One region of the Cryobacterium sp. Hz9 genome, then DNA from elsewhere that is predicted to be linked to it. Evidence: predicted binding sites of a transcription regulator. Region 1 holds the regulator's gene; the other holds the start of a gene.
What was found. Region 1 encodes LexA, which represses DNA repair genes until DNA is damaged. Its sites were predicted from a motif close to TCGAACANNTGTTCGA; they were not measured.
Positions count from the first base shown of each region.

Region 2: the regulator LexA is predicted to act here: its motif matches at 1,749-1,764, upstream of E3N85_RS12880 (HNH endonuclease signature motif containing protein).

Region 1 is NZ_SOFC01000011.1:30,253-38,588, reverse strand. It holds gene E3N85_RS04495 (methylenetetrahydrofolate reductase) at 180-1,145, shown strand; gene metE (5-methyltetrahydropteroyltriglutamate--homocysteine S-methyltransferase) at 1,248-3,590, shown strand; gene lexA (transcriptional repressor LexA) at 3,690-4,397, opposite strand; gene E3N85_RS04480 (LysM peptidoglycan-binding domain-containing protein) at 4,686-5,114, shown strand; gene E3N85_RS04475 (histidinol-phosphate transaminase) at 5,173-6,297, shown strand; gene hisB (imidazoleglycerol-phosphate dehydratase HisB) at 6,307-6,930, shown strand; gene hisH (imidazole glycerol phosphate synthase subunit HisH) at 6,927-7,559, shown strand; gene priA (bifunctional 1-(5-phosphoribosyl)-5-((5-phosphoribosylamino)methylideneamino)imidazole-4-carboxamide isomerase/phosphoribosylanthranilate isomerase PriA) at 7,698-8,336, shown strand, end outside.
Region 2 is NZ_SOFC01000023.1:86,860-95,195, forward strand. It holds gene E3N85_RS12875 (enoyl-CoA hydratase/isomerase family protein) at 1-38, opposite strand, end outside; gene E3N85_RS12880 (HNH endonuclease signature motif containing protein) at 161-1,684, opposite strand; partial or broken gene E3N85_RS12885 (IS110 family transposase) at 1,869-3,124, opposite strand; gene dapA (4-hydroxy-tetrahydrodipicolinate synthase) at 3,429-4,406, opposite strand; gene thyX (FAD-dependent thymidylate synthase) at 4,507-5,217, opposite strand; gene E3N85_RS12900 (thioredoxin family protein) at 5,346-5,822, shown strand; gene E3N85_RS12905 (DUF4395 domain-containing protein) at 5,809-6,327, shown strand; gene E3N85_RS12910 (OsmC family peroxiredoxin) at 6,491-6,922, shown strand; gene E3N85_RS12915 (TIGR01777 family oxidoreductase) at 6,932-7,822, shown strand; gene E3N85_RS12920 (hypothetical protein) at 7,851-8,294, opposite strand; gene dapB (4-hydroxy-tetrahydrodipicolinate reductase) at 8,294-8,336, opposite strand, start outside.

The DNA of each region.
Region 1 (8,336 bases):
GAACTGTCATATTCGCCCACGCCGGCAGCGGTGTTGTTAGTGTCTAATCAATCGTTGCCGACGGAATTCGTTCCCCGGCATGGAGCGACAGCCGAGCCCGGCATCCGCCCGCGAAGTACCGCCAGTCTTGGCGTGTCCGCGGCCGCCCGGCCACCACCGCTTCTGCCGAATGAGGAAACATGACCGAGATTGGGATTTCCGCGTGTAACGTCCGCCCGGCGTTCTCGTTCGAGGTGTACCCGCCGAAATCGACGGTCGCAGCAGCCGCTCTCACCCGCACCATCGATCACCTGGCCGCCGCCGGTCCCGAGTTCATCTCGGTCACCTACGGAGCCAACGGTTCGTCGCGCAGGTCCTCACTCGACGTTCTGCGCTACATCAAGGACCACACGACCGTGGATGCGATGGCGCACCTCACCTGCGTCGGCTCCTCGCACGCCGAGGCGAGCCGCCTCATCCGGGAATTTCTGGACGCCGGAATTCGCAGCTTCCTGGCCGTGCGCGGCGACGCACCCCAGGGTGCAGTCGAGGGAGACAGCACCTTTCTGGGCGACCTGCACAGCGCGGGAGAATTGGTGCAGCTCATCCACCGCGTGCAGACCGAACGGGTGCCGTACACCGAGACGGTGATTCCCGGTCTGCCGGGCGCCCGCGGGGTGAAAACCGAACGCAGCAAGGTTCGCATCGGAGTTGCGGCCTTCCCGAATGGTCACCCCAGCTCTCGCTCGGTCAGCCAGGACATCGACACCCTGCTGGCCAAGCAGGCCGCCGGGGCGAACCTCGCCATCACCCAGCTGTTCTTCCACGCCGACGACTACCTGAGCTTTATCCAGCGGGCCCGCTCCGCCGGGGTGCTCTTTCCTATTCTTCCCGGCATCATGCCGGTGACCAGCCCGAACCGGTTGCGGCGCATTGTGCAGCTCTCCGGCGAGAAACTGCCCGCCGAACTCTCGATCGAGCTGGAAGTTGAACCGACCGAGGAAGGGCAGCGCCAGATCGGCGTTGACTATGCCGTGCGCCTCGGCCGGGACGTACTCGCCGGTGGCGCCCCCGGGCTCCATCTCTACGCTTTCAACCAGCACGACACCGTGCTCAAGGTGTTGGAGGGGTGTGGGGCGCTGGCGGTGCCCGTTGCCATGCCCTAGGCCTCACGCCCGGCTTCCGGCGTAGGCCCACCCCACCACGTTCATTCTCGCCGACCATTCACCAACCGTCCCAGCGCCCATTGCACCAGTGAAGGAACTCTTATGCCCATTTCGTCCGCATCCCCCGCCTTCCCCACCGGCACCATCCTCGGTTACCCACGCATCGGGCGACGGCGGGAGCTGAAGAAGGCCGTGGAAGCATTCTGGTCGGGAAAGATCGATGCCACGGCCCTCGAAAATGTCGCCACCGGGTTGCGCCAGTCCAGCCGCGACCGGCTCGTTGCCCTCGGGCTCGGCCGCACCGATTCGTCGATTCCCGAGTCGTTCTCGCTCTATGACCAGGTGCTCGACACCATCGTCGCTGTCGGAGCGATCCCCACCCGGTTCGCCGCGCTCGTCGCCGCCGACGGCAGCCTCGACCTGGCTGGCTACTTCACCCTGGCTCGCGGCGAGGGCGAGAACCTGCCACTTGAAATGACCAAGTGGTTTGACTCCAACTACCACTACCTCGTGCCCGAAATTGGCCCGGAAACCGTGTTCTCGCTGGCTGGCGACCGCATCGTGCGCGAATTCCTCGAGGCTAAAGCGGCCGGGTTCCTCACGCGCCCGGTTCTGGTTGGCCCGGTCACGTTCCTGCTGCTGAGTAAGGCCAGCGACGCGGCCCCGGCCGGATTCTCCCCGCTGTCGCGGCTCGATGACCTCATACCGGTCTATGCAGCGCTGCTGACCCGGCTGGCGGATGCCGGCGCCGAGTGGGTGCAACTCGACGAGCCGGGACTAGTCAGCGAGAGCATCGAAGGGCCGCGCACCGCTACACTCGCGGCCGTCGCATCCGCTTACGGGGTACTCGGACGGCTGACCGGCCGGCCCTCCCTGTTCGTCGCGGCGCCCTACGGCAGCCTCGATGACGCCCTGCCGGAACTCGCCGCCACCGCCGTTGAAGCGATTGGCCTCGACCTGGTGCGGGGCACCCTGCCGGAGGCGGTGCCCGGGCTGGCCGGGAAAACTCTGGTCGCCGGGGTGATCGACGGGCACAACATCTGGCGCGGCGACCTGGCCGCCGCCTTCGAAGCCGCCGAGAGCGTGCGGACGCTGTCCGACTCAGTCTCGGTGTCCACCTCGACGTCCCTGCTGCACGTGCCGCACGATGTGCTCGATGAAACGTCGCTCCCGGGTACGCTGATGAGCTGGTTGGCCTTCGCCGACCAAAAGGTCGGCCAGGTCGCGACGCTCGCGCTCGGCCTCACCGCCGGGCGGGCCGCCATTGCGGCATCGCTGGCGGAGGCCGAGGCGGCCCTGGCAGCGCGGCGGAGCGCTCCCGGGGTGCGCGACGGAGCCGTGCGTGCCCGTGCCGCCGCACTAACCAACGCCGACTTCACCCGTGGAGCCTACGCCGATCGCCTGAGCGCCCAAGACGCGGCGCTGCAGCTGCCGCCGCTGCCAACGACCACGATCGGATCGTTCCCGCAGACTGCGGACATTCGCCGGGCACGCGCCCGATACCTCACGGGAACGCTCGCCGCCGACGACTACCGCGACCTGATGCGTGCCGAGATCGGCCGAGTCGTGGCGTTGCAGGAAGAGATCGGACTCGACGTGCTCGTGCACGGCGAACCCGAACGCAACGACATGGTGCAGTACTTCGCCGAGAACCTCGACGGGTTCGCCGTGACCGAGAACGGCTGGGTACAGTCCTATGGCAGTCGCTGCACCCGGCCATCCATTCTGTGGGGCGACGTGTCGCGCCCGGCACCGATCACGGTGGACTGGTCGGTATATACGCAGAGCCTCACTGCCAAGCCCGTCAAAGGCATGCTCACCGGGCCGGTGACGATACTGGCCTGGTCCTTCGTGCGCGATGACCAGCCACTCGGCGAGACGGCACGCCAGGTGGCCCTCGCTCTGCGCGATGAGATCGGCGACCTCGAGGCTGCGGGCATCCGGATCGTTCAAGTCGACGAGCCAGCCCTGCGCGAATTGTTGCCGCTGAAGGCGAAGGACCACGCCGACTACCTGGACTGGTCGGTCGGCTCATTCCGGCTCGCCACTTCCGGGGTAGCGGATGCGACCCAGATACACACACACCTCTGCTACTCGGAGTTCGGCGTTGTCATCGAAGCCATCCGAAACCTCGACGCCGACGTCACGAGCATTGAAGCGGCTCGGTCGCGCATGGAGGTCGTGCGTGAGATCAAGGCCGGCGGGTTCGACCACGGCATCGGGGCTGGCATCTACGACATCCACTCGCCCCGGGTGCCGAGCGTCGATGAACTGACGACGCTGCTCGACACCGCCCTGGAATCCATCCCCGAGCGTCAGGTTTGGGTGAACCCGGATTGCGGGCTGAAAACGCGCGGCTACGAGGAGACCGTGCAGTCGCTGCACAACATGCTCGCCGCGACCCGAGTTGTTCGCGAACGCCGCGGCGCGCAGGTCAGCGTCTGACTCGACCCGCCGCACGCTCCGACGGACAGTCTTGAGGCCCGATCACCGGTCGGTGGTCGGGCCTCTGGACTGCCTGTCGTGTTGCCTGAAATCAGGAAGCTAAACCGAGCGCAGTACCGCGACGACCTTGCCGAGGATGTCGGCAAAGTCGCCGACGATGGGTTCGAAGTTGCTGTTGCGCGGCAGTAGCCAGGTGTGCCCGTCGCGTTTGCGCAAAACCTTCACCGTGGCCTCGTTGTCGAGCATGGCCGCAACGATCTCGCCGTTCTCTGCGGTCTTCTGCTGGCGCACGACCACCCAGTCGCCGTCGCAAATCGCGGCATCGATCATCGACTCGCCGACAACCTTGAGCATGAACAACTCGCCCTGGCCCACGAGCTGACGGGGGAGCGGGAAAATCTCGTCAATCTGCTGATCTGCTGTGATGGGGATGCCAGCGGCAATGCGGCCGACGAGCGGAACCATTGCTGCATCACCGACCTGCACGCCCGGGTGGAAGCTGTCCTGGTCACTGCTGGCGACGTCTTCGGGGGCACGTGGAATTTCGATCAGCACTTCGAGCGCCCGCGGTCGATTCGGGTCCCGGCGCAGATACCCGCTGAGCTCGAGTTGGTTGAGCTGATGGGTCACGCTCGACAGCGAGGCGAGACCGACGGCGTCACCGATCTCGCGCATACTCGGCGGGTAGCCGCGCGAGCTCACCGACCGTTGAATCACGTCGAGAATGGCGAGCTGGCGTTGGCTCAAACTCTTACGGCGCCGAGTGCCGCCTTTGTCGCGGGTGCCGTTGGTGTCTCGTGTCACGATGAGCGCTCCTGAGGTCGGTCCCGCACGGTCTGAGCAGACGTGTCGCGGGGATGTCGGTGGTGTCTGGTTGAGTATGAATCAAGCAATCGTTCTATCGAAAGTTTATCCAGTTCTCGCCCCTGAAACAAACACTTATTCGAGTGTGTCGCGCGAAATTCCGGGCTTAAACCAGAAAAAGCTTGCATGTTCGATTGTTCGAAGTTATATTCGGAACATAGTTTCGTATTCGGTCCTCCCGGCCGAGGACCGGATACGAGACTCGCAGCCCGCCAACCTTGGAGGTTTGACATGACCACAGCATCTGCAACCGCACGACCGCTCTCTGCCGTAGCGCACACACCCGTCACCCGTCTGCGCCTCACCCGTCGTGGTCGAGTAGTGCTGACGGCCCTCACTGCCGTGCCGCTCGTGCTCGCTGCCGTCGTCTTCTCCCTCAACGGGGGACCGGCCGGCGCGTCGGATTCGGCCACGGGGCTTGATCTCATGTCGTACACGACCGAATCCGGCGTTGTCGCGACGCTGGCATACTCGCCCACCGACGTCGGTTCCGCCGTCTTCATGACGGTCGAGCCCGGCCAGACCCTCTGGGACCTCGCCGAAGAGATCTCTCCGGCTGCCGACCCGCGCGACGTTGTGGCGGAGATCAAGCGATTGAACGCCCTGGCCGTCGAAACCCTGCAGCCGGGCCAGCGCCTGCAGGTCCCCGCCAACTCGTAACACGCAAAGCCGTGCGAGGCACGGAGCCGGAACACGGCGCGTAGTAGAGGGTCGTAGCATGGAACCTGTGACCAGTCTCGAAGATCTTCCGCTCCGCGCCAACCTGCAAGGCTTGACACCCTACGGAGCTCCGCAATTGCACGTTCCGGTGGCACTGAACGTCAACGAGAACACGCATCCCGTTCCCGAGGCGGTTGCTCGCGATATCCTCGCCGACCTGGCCGAGGCCATTCGCACGGTCAACCGGTATCCCGACCGTGAATTCACCGCCCTGCGCGAGGCACTGGCCCGGTACCTCGGCGAAGGACTCATCGCCGACAACATCTGGGCGGCCAACGGCTCCAACGAAGTACTGCAGCAGGTGTTGCAGGCTTTCGGCGGGCCCGGACGCAGTCTGCTCGGCTTTGCCCCGACCTATTCGATGTACTCGATTCTCGCCTCGGGAACAGACACCACCTGGATTGCGGGCACGCGCGACGCCGACTACGAGCTCTCGCCGGCCACCGCCGTGAGCGAGATCACACGCACCAACCCCGACATCATTTTTCTCTGCTCTCCGAACAACCCCACCGGCACCCCGCTCTCCCTCGAGACCATCGCCGCCGCCTACGACGCGACCGACGGCATCGTCGTCGTCGACGAGGCCTACGCGGAGTTCGCGCCGACCGGCACGCCGAGTGCGCTCACCCTGCTGCCCGCCCGGGAGCGTCTGCTCGTCTCGCGCACGATGAGCAAGGCCTTCGCCTTCGCCGGTGCCCGGGTGGGGTATCTGGCCGCGGATCCGGCAGTCACGGACGCCCTGCGCCTGGTCCGCCTGCCGTACCACCTCTCCGCCCTGACTCAGGCCGCCGCGAACGCGGCACTGGCGCACAGCGCCGAGATGCTCGCTATGGTCGATGACATTCGGGGGCAGCGTGACCGGCTCGTGGTTGAGCTGTCCCGCCTGGGCTATGCCCCCCACCGCAGCTGGAGCAACTTCGTACTGTTCGGGGGAGTGGCCGACCCGCACGCGACCTTCGAGGCACTGCTCGCGGAGGGAATTCTCATTCGCGATGTCGGCATCCCCGGCCATCTGCGAGTGACCGCGGGGACCGAGCACGAGACGACGCTGTTTTTGAATGCCCTGGCCCGGCTGGGGCGCACCGAAGTGAGCGGTCAAGCGCCGCCGGCCCGAGCCGAATAAGCTAGTGCCATGAGTTCAACTGTCGGTATCATCGCGCCCCGCGTCGCACGCCTGCAACGGGAGACGAGTGAATCCAGCATCGACCTCTCGCTGAACCTCGATGGCAGCGGCGTCAGCGATATCCACACCTCGGTGCCCTTCTACGATCACCTGCTCACGGCGTTCGCTAAACACTCGCTCACCGACCTCACCGTGCGCGCCTCCGGCGACATCGAAATCGACGTGCACCACACCGTTGAAGACGTGGGAATCGTGCTCGGTCAGGCTATCCGTCAGGCCCTCGGTGACAAGTCGGGAATCTCCCGCTACGGCGACGCCCTGGTCCCGCTCGATGAGGCGCTCGCCCAGGCCGTCGTCGATATCTCCGGCCGCCCCTACCTCGTGCACACCGGCGAGCCGGCCGGCTTCGAATTTCACCTCATCGGCGGACACTTCACCGGATCCATGGTGCGTCATGTCTTCGAAGCCATTACCTTCCACGCCGGTCTGACCGTGCACGTCACCGTCTTGGGCGGTCGCGACCCCCACCACATCGCTGAAGCCGAGTTCAAGGCTTTCGCCCGCGCGTTCCGCCTGGCCAAGGCTCTCGACCCGTTCGTGCAGGGCATCCCGTCGACCAAGGGAGCACTGTGACCCAGGTTGTTGTCTTCGACTACGGCACCGGTAATGTGCACTCGGCCGTCAAGGCGCTCGAGTTGGCTGGGGCTGACGTCACTTTGACGAGCGACCGCAAGACCGCGCTCGAAGCCGACGGCCTCGTCGTGCCCGGTGTCGGTGCGTTCAGCGCCGTGATGGCAGCCTTCACGGCGGTACGTGGCGATGACATCGTTGATCGTCGCCTCGCCGGCGGACGCCCCGTGCTCGGCATCTGCGTGGGCATGCAGGTCATGTTCGAACACGGCGTCGAACGCGGCGTTGACACGCCAGGCCTCGGCGAATGGCCCGGAACGGTCACCGAGCTTCCCGCCGCGATCCTGCCGCACATGGGCTGGAACACCGTCAGGAGCGCTCCCAACTCCGAACTTTTTCGAGGGATCGAAGAGGAACGGTTCTATTTCGTGCACTCGTACGCTGCCCAGTCGTGGACGCTGGAGGTTATGCCGCCGTTTCCCGAACCGCGACTGACCTGGGCCGAACACGGCGCACCCTTTCTCGCAGCGATCGAGAACGGTCCGCTGAGCGCCACCCAGTTTCACCCAGAAAAATCGGGGGCGGCGGGCATCCGCTTGTTGAAGAACTGGATCGGCACTCTCAACCGTTAGGTCCCTGCGGCGAGCTGCGCAGTCGGCCCTCAGCGCGTCTTTACTTCCCACCCTGCACCCCCGGACGTCCCTATCGACATCACCGGCATATTCCATGACATTGGCCGCAGCACGCGACCGCACCAAGCAAGGACATCAATGAGCGAGTTCAACAAGACACCGAGGCTCGTCCTCCTGCCCGCCGTCGACGTGGCCGGCGGCAAGGCTGTTCGCCTGACGCAGGGTGAAGCTGGCACCGAGACAAATTACGGTGATCCCGTCGATGCTGCGGCCGACTGGGCCCGCCAGGGTGCCGAGTGGATACATCTCGTGGACCTTGACGCGGCATTCGGTCGGGGCAACAACACCGGAGTGATCGAGAAGGTCATCCATCAGGTCACGGGTGTCAACATCGAGCTTTCCGGTGGTATCCGCAATGACGAGTCGCTCGAAGCGGCTCTGGCCACGGGCGTCAAACGCATCAACCTGGGCACTGCGGCACTCGAAAACCCGGAGTGGGCGGCGAGCGTCATCGCGCAGTACGGCGACGCCGTTGCCGTGGGCCTCGACGTACGCGGAACCACCCTCGCCGCCCGCGGCTGGACCAAGGAGGGTGGAGACCTCTGGCAGGTGCTCGAACGGCTCGAAGCGGCCGGCTGTGCCCGCTACGTTGTGACCGACGTCACCAAGGACGGCACCCTGCAGGGCCCCAACATTGACCTGCTGCGCCAGGTGCTCGATCGTACCCGCAAGCCGGTCATCGCCTCCGGCGGCATCTCCAGCCTCGATGATATTCAG
Region 2 (8,336 bases), on a different contig from region 1:
TCACCCGAGGGGCTGCCAATCGAATCCGTTCGGGGCATGAAAGACCTTTCCGCGTCGATGCGGTTGAGGAGGGGTAAGCGTTGGCACAGTCTATCGAGGTGAAATTTCTGTCCGCGAGCAGGCGAGGGTATGCCACCGGGCGCACCGGCGATCGATCGGATTAGAACGGTTGGGGGACGGGGTCGTCGATGCGCCAGGCGGAGTTCCATGGGTCGAGCAGGGGCGGATTCGGCTGGGCGGGTGCGGGCGGTGCTGGTGCTGTCTGTTGTGGGTGGGGGCGAATGCGGGTGGCGGGGTCGGTGGCGTAGTGCTTGCCGGCGGGGCTGGTCCAGTTCAGGGTGCCGTCGGGTGTGGCGGTGACGGTCCAGGCGCTGAAGTGCTTCAGGTTGTGGTTGGCCGGGCAGAGGTGATGCAGGTTGGTGGCGGTGGTGGGGCCGCCGAATTGGGTGTCGCGGGTGTGGTCGAGGTCGCAGTGCCGGGCGGAGCGGTTGCAGCCGGGGAACCGGCAGGTTCCATCGCGTAGCTGCAGGTACTTCTTCAGCGCCGCCGGCACCCGAAACGCGGTAGCACTGACGTCGAGGACGATGCCGGTGTGCGGGTGGGTGAGGATGCGCAGGAAGCTCGTCGCGGTGCCGGCGAGCCGGCGAGCGGTTTCCGCATCGATCGGCCCGTACCCGTCCAGCTCGCCCGGCTCCTCGCTCTTACCCATCAGGGTCAGCACCGGCACGGTCACGTTCACCGTGGCGCCGATGCCGGCGCCGAGGCCGGTGGCGGTGACGCCGCTGGCGAGCAGGTCGATGGCGACATCTGCCCGGAGCTGGCTGAGGGTGCGTGATTCATCCGGACCCTGCAAGCTGAGGGCGGCGTCGGTGACGCGGTGATACACGGCCGTGAGGTCATCGCTGGCGGCGCGCAGCCAGAGCGTGGCCATGCCGTCGTTATCGGGGTAGAGCATGACCTTTCGGTCTGCCAGACAGCGGGCCCGGCGAACGGTGATGCTGTCGGGATGGAAGTGTTCGCGGATCTTGCGGGCCGTACCCTCGAATTGCGCCGCGGTGAGTTTCATCGCGTGCGGCAGCAACACCGCCTCCAGCCCGGCTTGCGCGGGCTTCGGCACCGAATCAAGCTGGTCCAGCAGCCGCCCCGCCTGCCGCAGCGAAATCTGCCCGCACCGGAGGGCGCCCAGGGTGCGGGGCCGGTCTTCGACCAGGGTCCGGCTCTGCCGAATCAACCCCGACGCGGTGCCATACGGGATGCGCAACGCGCACGCCATCTCCGCGACCAGGCCCTGCTGCGCTGCAAACGTCGCATCCCAGTCATGCTCCCGGCCCGGACCCGCCAGGGGCCGACCCGTCTCAGCGGTACCGGACGTGTAATGCCAGGCCTCGGCAAGGGTATCCGCTTTGCCCGCCTGCGCCCATGCTATGACCCTCTCGAAATATACCGCCCGATCCACGAACTGCGCCTGCCGACACTGGAACGGATCCAGGTCACCCGCCGGGTTGGAGGCGGAACCGTTAGCGTTGCCGCCCTCCGAGTTGCAGCCCTTCGAATTATCATCGGCAGCGTTGAACTCGGCAGCGTTGAACTCGGCGCGCTCCTCGGCCGTGACCGGCCAGGTTCCGTGGGCCGCGAAGAACGCATCGACGAAGCCCGATTCGGGTATATCGCCGCTCTGGCTCATGGTTTTATTTTATCAAAACCCTGAGCCGGAGTCGAGAGTTTCTCAGATAGATTTGGATTTCTGTGCGAACGTGCGTTCGGACGGACTTGCACGTTTCCGAGTCCGACGCACGCCGGTCGACGGCGGTTGTGGCCGGCTCGACCCGGAGAAATGGCTGGCTCCCGGGGGTGCCCCTATGTTTTTGTCAAGCGGCGAGTTGGTGTTCAGTTTCGTAGAGGGTGCCGTCTCGCAGCATGGCGAATAGAACATCACACCGGCGTCGGGCGAGTGCGATGAGGGCTTGGTTGTGGCGTTTGCCTTGGGCGATTTTTCGGTCGTAGTAGGTCCGTGAGACGGGGTCTCGGAGTGCTGCGAAGGCGGACAAGAACAGGGCGCGTTTGAGGATCTTGTTTCCTCGACGGGAGGGATGTTCGCCGCGGATTGAGCTGCCGGAGCGTCGGGTCACGGGTGCAAGGCCGGCGTAGGAGGCGAGGTGGCCGGCGGTTTCGAAGTGCTTTCCGGTGACCTCGGTGAGGAGCCGGGCTGCGGTCCTGACGCCGACTCCGGGCATGCTCGTCAGGACGGGGGAAAGAGGGTGGTCGTTCACCAGCTTCTCGACCTCGACGGCGATGTCGGACCGCTGTTGGCGCAAGGCGGCGAGTTGTTCAGCCAAGCGCGGTAGGACCGTCGCTGCGGCATGGGTGCCGACGACCACGACAGTTTGTTCGCCCAGTGCCTGGGTGATTTCTTCTGCCAGGCGGCGGCCCATCCGTGGGGCCAGCTTTAGCAGCCGGGTGGCCATCCGCGTGGTGCCGGCTGTTTTCATCGCCGCGGGTGACGGGTAATGCTGGAGCAGATCTAGCATCGCCGGGTGGTCCAGATGCGGGCCCACGACCCGCTCCAACGCTGGGTGAATCTGGGTGAGCAGCCCGCGAATTCGGTTGCTGGTCGCCGTCATCTGACCCACGATGTCATCGTCAAAACCACACAGCATCGACAGCTCCGCGACCGACTCATCAGCCAGCTGAATCGACCGCAACGCATGCGGCAGCGTCCGGGCGGCTTGGGCGATGATCGCTGCGTCGCGGGCATCGGTCTTCGCCTCACCCGCGTGGAGGTCGGCGATGCGCCGCATCGCCAGGCCAGGCAGGTAGCCGACGAGGACTCCTTCGGCTTGGGCGACGGCGATCGGCAAGGCGCCGATCGTGGCCGGCTGATCCACGATAACGAGCACCGTGCCGGACTGTTTCAGCTTCTGCAGCACCGCCCGCATCTTGCCTTCGTCATTCGGTAATGCTTTGTCGAAGAGGACCTTGCCGGCCCGGTTCAGGGCGACGGCGTGGTGCTCGCCTTTGCCAACGTCGACACCGACGAACACGTCGACGCTGTCATAGTTTTCGATCATGACTGCTCCCATCCACTTGTATTCGTGGCCTGGTCTACGGCGTCAAGTCTCGGCATCCACGTTACGAACGACCTCGGCTTTACGCCTAGTCGAGCCCCTATCAGCGATCACCCGACGCCAATCGAGTCCGGTGACAACACCCCCCGGATCATCAACGACTGGGGGCAACAATCATGCCGGACCCGACAGGCCAACTCCCTCAGATACTCACACCATCCGAGGTTACAAACAAGGTAACGGGGCCGGCCATCTCCGGAGCGAGCGGGGGCGCGACACCGCGACGAGTTGGCTTCCCGACTGCGCCAGCCCTGCGCCAGCCCTGCGCCAGCTCTGCGCCAGCTCTGCGCCAGCTCTGCGCCTTCAGCGCGTAGTACCGGCTACCTTGGGCAGCGATCCACCGGCGGCCGCGTTTCGGTCGGGCCTGAAGTTGGAAAAGTCCACGCCGGGAATGTTCTGCACCAGCGAGAGTTCATCTTCGATCTGGGCCGCTTCGGAGTCTTCAGGGCCGACCAGGGGCAGGCGCACCCGTGGGCTGCCGATGCGACCGAGGCCGTGCAGGATGTACTTTACGGCAACGGTGCCGGGTACGTGGGTCATCACGGCGCGCACGAGCGGTTCGAGCTGCTGATGGGCGGCGGTGGCGACTCTGAGGTCGCCCCGGTTGACCGCGTCGACCATGTGCCGGTACGGGGTCGCTGTGATGTTCCCGGTGACGCCGATCAGTCCGGTCGCGCCGATCGACAAGTGGGCCAGCACGTTGGGATCGTCGCCGGAGAAGTACATGAGGTCGGTCTGGTTGAGCACCCGGCTGACCTGGGCGAAGTCGCCCTTGGCGTCTTTCATGGCCAGGATGTTGGGGTGCTTGGCCGCGCGCAGGATGGTCTCGTAGGCAATAGCGACACCGGTGCGGCCGGGGATGTCGTAGAGGATGACGGGGAGGTCGGTCGCATCCGCGATCATGCGGAAGTGGGTGAGGATGCCGGCCTGGGTCGGCTTGTTGTAATACGGGGTGACGATCATGTTGCCGTCGGCGCCGGCCTTCTCACTCTGGCGGGCGAGCTGCATGGCGTGGGCGGTCTCGTTGGAACCGCCGCCGGTGATGATCTTGGCACGGCCGTCAGCGACGGACTTGCCGACCTCGACCAGGCGGATCTTCTCTGGGTCGGTCAGAGTACTGGTCTCGCCGGTTGTTCCGGTGACGACGATGCCGTCGGCGCCAGCATTGATGACGTCGTCGATGTGCTTCTCCACCCCGGCCCAGTCCACTTCGCCATCAAAAGTAAACGGGGTGACCAGTGCGACCAGCACCTGGCCAAAGGGATTCGTAGAGGTAGACACGAGGTACAGGCTATCGCCTCCTCGCTCGGTGCCCCGTGAGCGCGCAAAAAGAGCCCGTTTGAATCGGTCAGACCGGCATTTTTCCTACTCTCGCGAAGGGCTACGGCGAGACGCGGCCGTTCTTGTTGAAGGCGGCGTAGGTCAGTGGCATCAGCGTCTCGAAGTGGGTTTCCATCTGCTCGGCACACATTTCGATCTCGCGCTGCGGGAACGATGGAAACGATGAGCCTTCGCGCTTGGTGCGCAGGCTGAGAAAGTTCATCAGTGAGCGCGCGTTGAGCGTGACGTACATCGACGAGTAGATGTTGAGCGGCAGCACGATACGAGCGACCTCGCGGGCGATGCCGGCTTCAAGCATCCGCTGGTACGCGTCGTAGGCATGGATTGCGGCGGCGCGGGTCTGCTGCTGCACCAGCGCGGTCTGCTCGGCAGAGCCGGGCAGAAAGTCGTACGCGCCCGGCTTGCCGACCTGGAGGAGGTTGCGTTCGGCGGACGGCACATAAAATACCGGATTAAGCTCCCGGTACCGGCCCGACTCTTCGTTGTACGAGGCGATGCGGTGCCGCATGAACTCGCGAAACACAAAAATAGGCGCGCGCACATAGAACGTCATCGAGTTGTGTTCGAACGGCGAACCGTGCCGATCGCGCATGAGGTAGTTGATCAGCCCGCGATCACGCTTCTCGTCAGCCTCGCTCTCGAAGCCGTCGAGCTGGCTCTGCTCCAGGGTCTGCTCCCCCAGGGTCGACACCCGGGCGGCAAACAATACGTCGGAGTCGTGGGCGCTCGCGCGCACCAGCTCCACGGTCATTTCAGATCGGAACTCAACATCGGCCACGGCCTCAGGCTAGCCGGTCTGCCGGCCGTCCCGCCCGGGCGTGCCCGTAATGTCTCGTCACAGTCCCCCGAACAGGCCCGCACCCACGTAGCGTCGATGATATGAAACCACTCGAAGCGATCGGACTGCTGTTCGCGCTACTGGCTGCCACGACCGTTCTGGGGCTCCTGTGGCGGGCACGCCAGGGGCGAGTGTCCCGCGTGACCGGTGACATCGTCACGCCAGCGGATGTCGCCACCACGACCGCATTCGGTCCCGCGGCAACCCTGCTGCAATTTTCGACCGAGTTATGCGCCCGGTGCCCTGGCACCCGCCGGCTGCTGGGCACCGTGGCGGATTCCCGCCCCGGTGTCGTGCACGTGGACGTGGATCTCACCCACCGCGCCGATCTCGCCAAGCGGTATTCGATCCTGCAAACACCCACGACACTGATTCTGGACGGGGCCGGCCGGGTACGGGCCCGCGTGGGCGGCCCACCGAACCGGGCCGACATCAGCTCGACGCTCGACGCGATCGCGCAGAACACCGCCACCCGCACACTCACTATCACGCCAGGGAGCTCGCATGTCGACCGCTGAAACAGCAACCGCTAGGACAGCGACCGCGCCCACGGGCCGTCGCCCCCCACTCGATCCGCGTGGGCCCCGCTTCGGCGCGGCCATCACGGCTGTGCTGTTGCTGGCTGTGGTATTTCTCTCGCTCACCGGTGCATCCACTGCCGCGCTGGCTCTGTTGGCGGCCATTTCCGCGCTGTTTGCGTGGGGCGCCCTGGCCGGGGCCGGGCGTCACCCGTACGGCCTGGTGTTCAAGCGCTTCGTTCGACCGCGCCTCGCACCTCCGACCGAGCTCGAGGATGCTGCCCCACCAACCTTCGCGCAGGCTGTCGGCCTGGCAGTGTGCCTGGTTGGTCTCGTTCTGGGCCTGGCCGGAGTGCCCGGTTCCATCGGCATCGCTGCGGCCGCGGCGTTCGTCGCGGCTTTTCTGAACGCGGTCTTCGATTACTGCCTGGGCTGCCAGATCTACCTGTTGCTCGTGCGGTTCGGTGTGCTGAACCGGGGCGGCCGACCGGCCAGGCAAGCATGAGTCACACCGCCAGAACGTCCTACTACAGCTAAGGACGCACCGGGCTTGGCGCGTTGGCTGTGGTGCGGGCTCGTCTGCGGCCTCAGGCAATTCTCAGACGGGACACGTTCGCGGGGCACGCGCGACGGATAGGGTGGGACGCACATGACCTGGAGGTAACACCATGCCCACGACGCTCACCAGTGAAGCAACCACCGTCTGGACCGGCGATCTTATGTCCGGCTCCGGCACCGTCACTCTGGATTCCTCGCACGCCGCCGAATTCTCCGTGAATTGGAAAGCGCGCGCTGAGGGGGTCTCCGGCACCACCAACCCCGAAGAATTGCTCGGTGCCGCCCACGCGTCCTGTTTCTCCATGGCCCTCGCCAACGCGCTCGGCAAAGCCGGCTACTCGCCGGAGAGCATCCAGGCCACGGCCGCCGTGACGTTCGCCGCCGGCACCGGGGTTATCGGCAGCCACCTGCTGGTGAGCGCCAAGATCCCCGGTATGACCGAGGCCGAGTTCGAGGTCTTCGCCCAGGACGCCAAGGCCAACTGCCCAATCTCCAAGGCACTCGCGGGCATCCCCATCACCATTGAAGCCGAGCTGGCCTAGGACCCTGCGGTGCGCGTTCTGATCGCCGGAGCATCCGGCCTCATCGGCCGGGAGCTGAGCCGGCAGCTGGCCGGCGCTGGCCACACCCCGGTACGACTGGTGCGCCGCGAAGCCGTCGGCAAGAACGAGATTCGGTGGGATCCGGCCGCCCGGGTTCTGGATACGCGCGTGCTTGACACCATTGACGCGGTCGTCAACCTCTCGGGAGCCTCGCTGGCGCGGCTGCCGTGGACGACGGGCTATCGCAAAGAAATCCTGAGCTCCCGGCTGCTGGCCACCCGTACCATCACCGACGCGCTGGCGCAGGCAGCCACTCCGCCGACGGTCCTGCTGAACGGCTCGGCCGTGGGGGTCTACGGCAATCGGCCGGGGGAAATCCTGAGCGAGACATCCGCTGTCGGAACCGATTTTCTGGCCGATGTCGTCATTCAGTGGGAGGCCGCGGCCCGGCTCGCGCCGGAACCGACGCGGGTGGTGACGCTGCGCACCGGCCTCGTGCTCGCCAAGGGCGGTGCACTCAAACCGGTACTGCCCCTGGCCAAACTCGGCCTGGCCGGACCGCTCGGCGGCGGAACCCAGCACTGGGCCTGGGTGAGCCTGCACGACGAGGCTGCCGCCATCGTGCATCTGCTGACTTCGACGCTCGTCGGCCCGGTCAACCTGGTCGGGCCCACCCCGGCGACCTCAAACGACATCCTCAGCCGGCTCGCCACCACCCTCCACCGACCGTTTTTCCTGCCGGTTCCTGAGCGAATCCTGACTCTGCTGCTGCAGGACGCCGCCCGCCAACTGCTGCTCGCCGACCAGCAGGTCAGCGCCCAGAAACTATTGGGAGACGGGTTCGAGTTCGCCCATCGCACGCCGGCCACCGCGATCGCCTGGATGCTGCGCCAGCCGTAGCCGGTAGCCGGTAGCCGGTAGCCTGCGGCTACTTCGGGGTGCGCTCGAGGGCGATCGCGGTGCGGATCGCTCGGCGGGCACGCTTGCGGTCGCCCGATGCGTCATAAGCGAGGCCGAGCCGCAGCCAGGCGTGCCAGTTCCCGGGTTCGGCCTCGACCTCGGCCTGCGCGGCCGGAAAATGCTCGTCGGCGGCGTCCCGGTAGGGACGACCGCTCGGGCGTGTTGGCAGGTCGGCGGCCGGAAGTCCCCCGAGCGCGTCGAGTTGACGCACGAGACGTTCCGAGCGGATGCCGAACGTAACCTCACGCACGAGCGCCCAGAAGCCAATCAGCGGCAAAATGAGCAGCCCCAACCCGATGAGGATACCGACCGGCTCACCGCTTTGAATAAAGAGCGTGGCGCGCACTCCGGCCAGAACGAGGTAGAAGACGAGCAGTACCGCCATGACGATGACAGCGATCTTGCCCTTCATCAGGAGGCTCCCGAATCGTTGGCTGGAGCAACGGCGGAATCA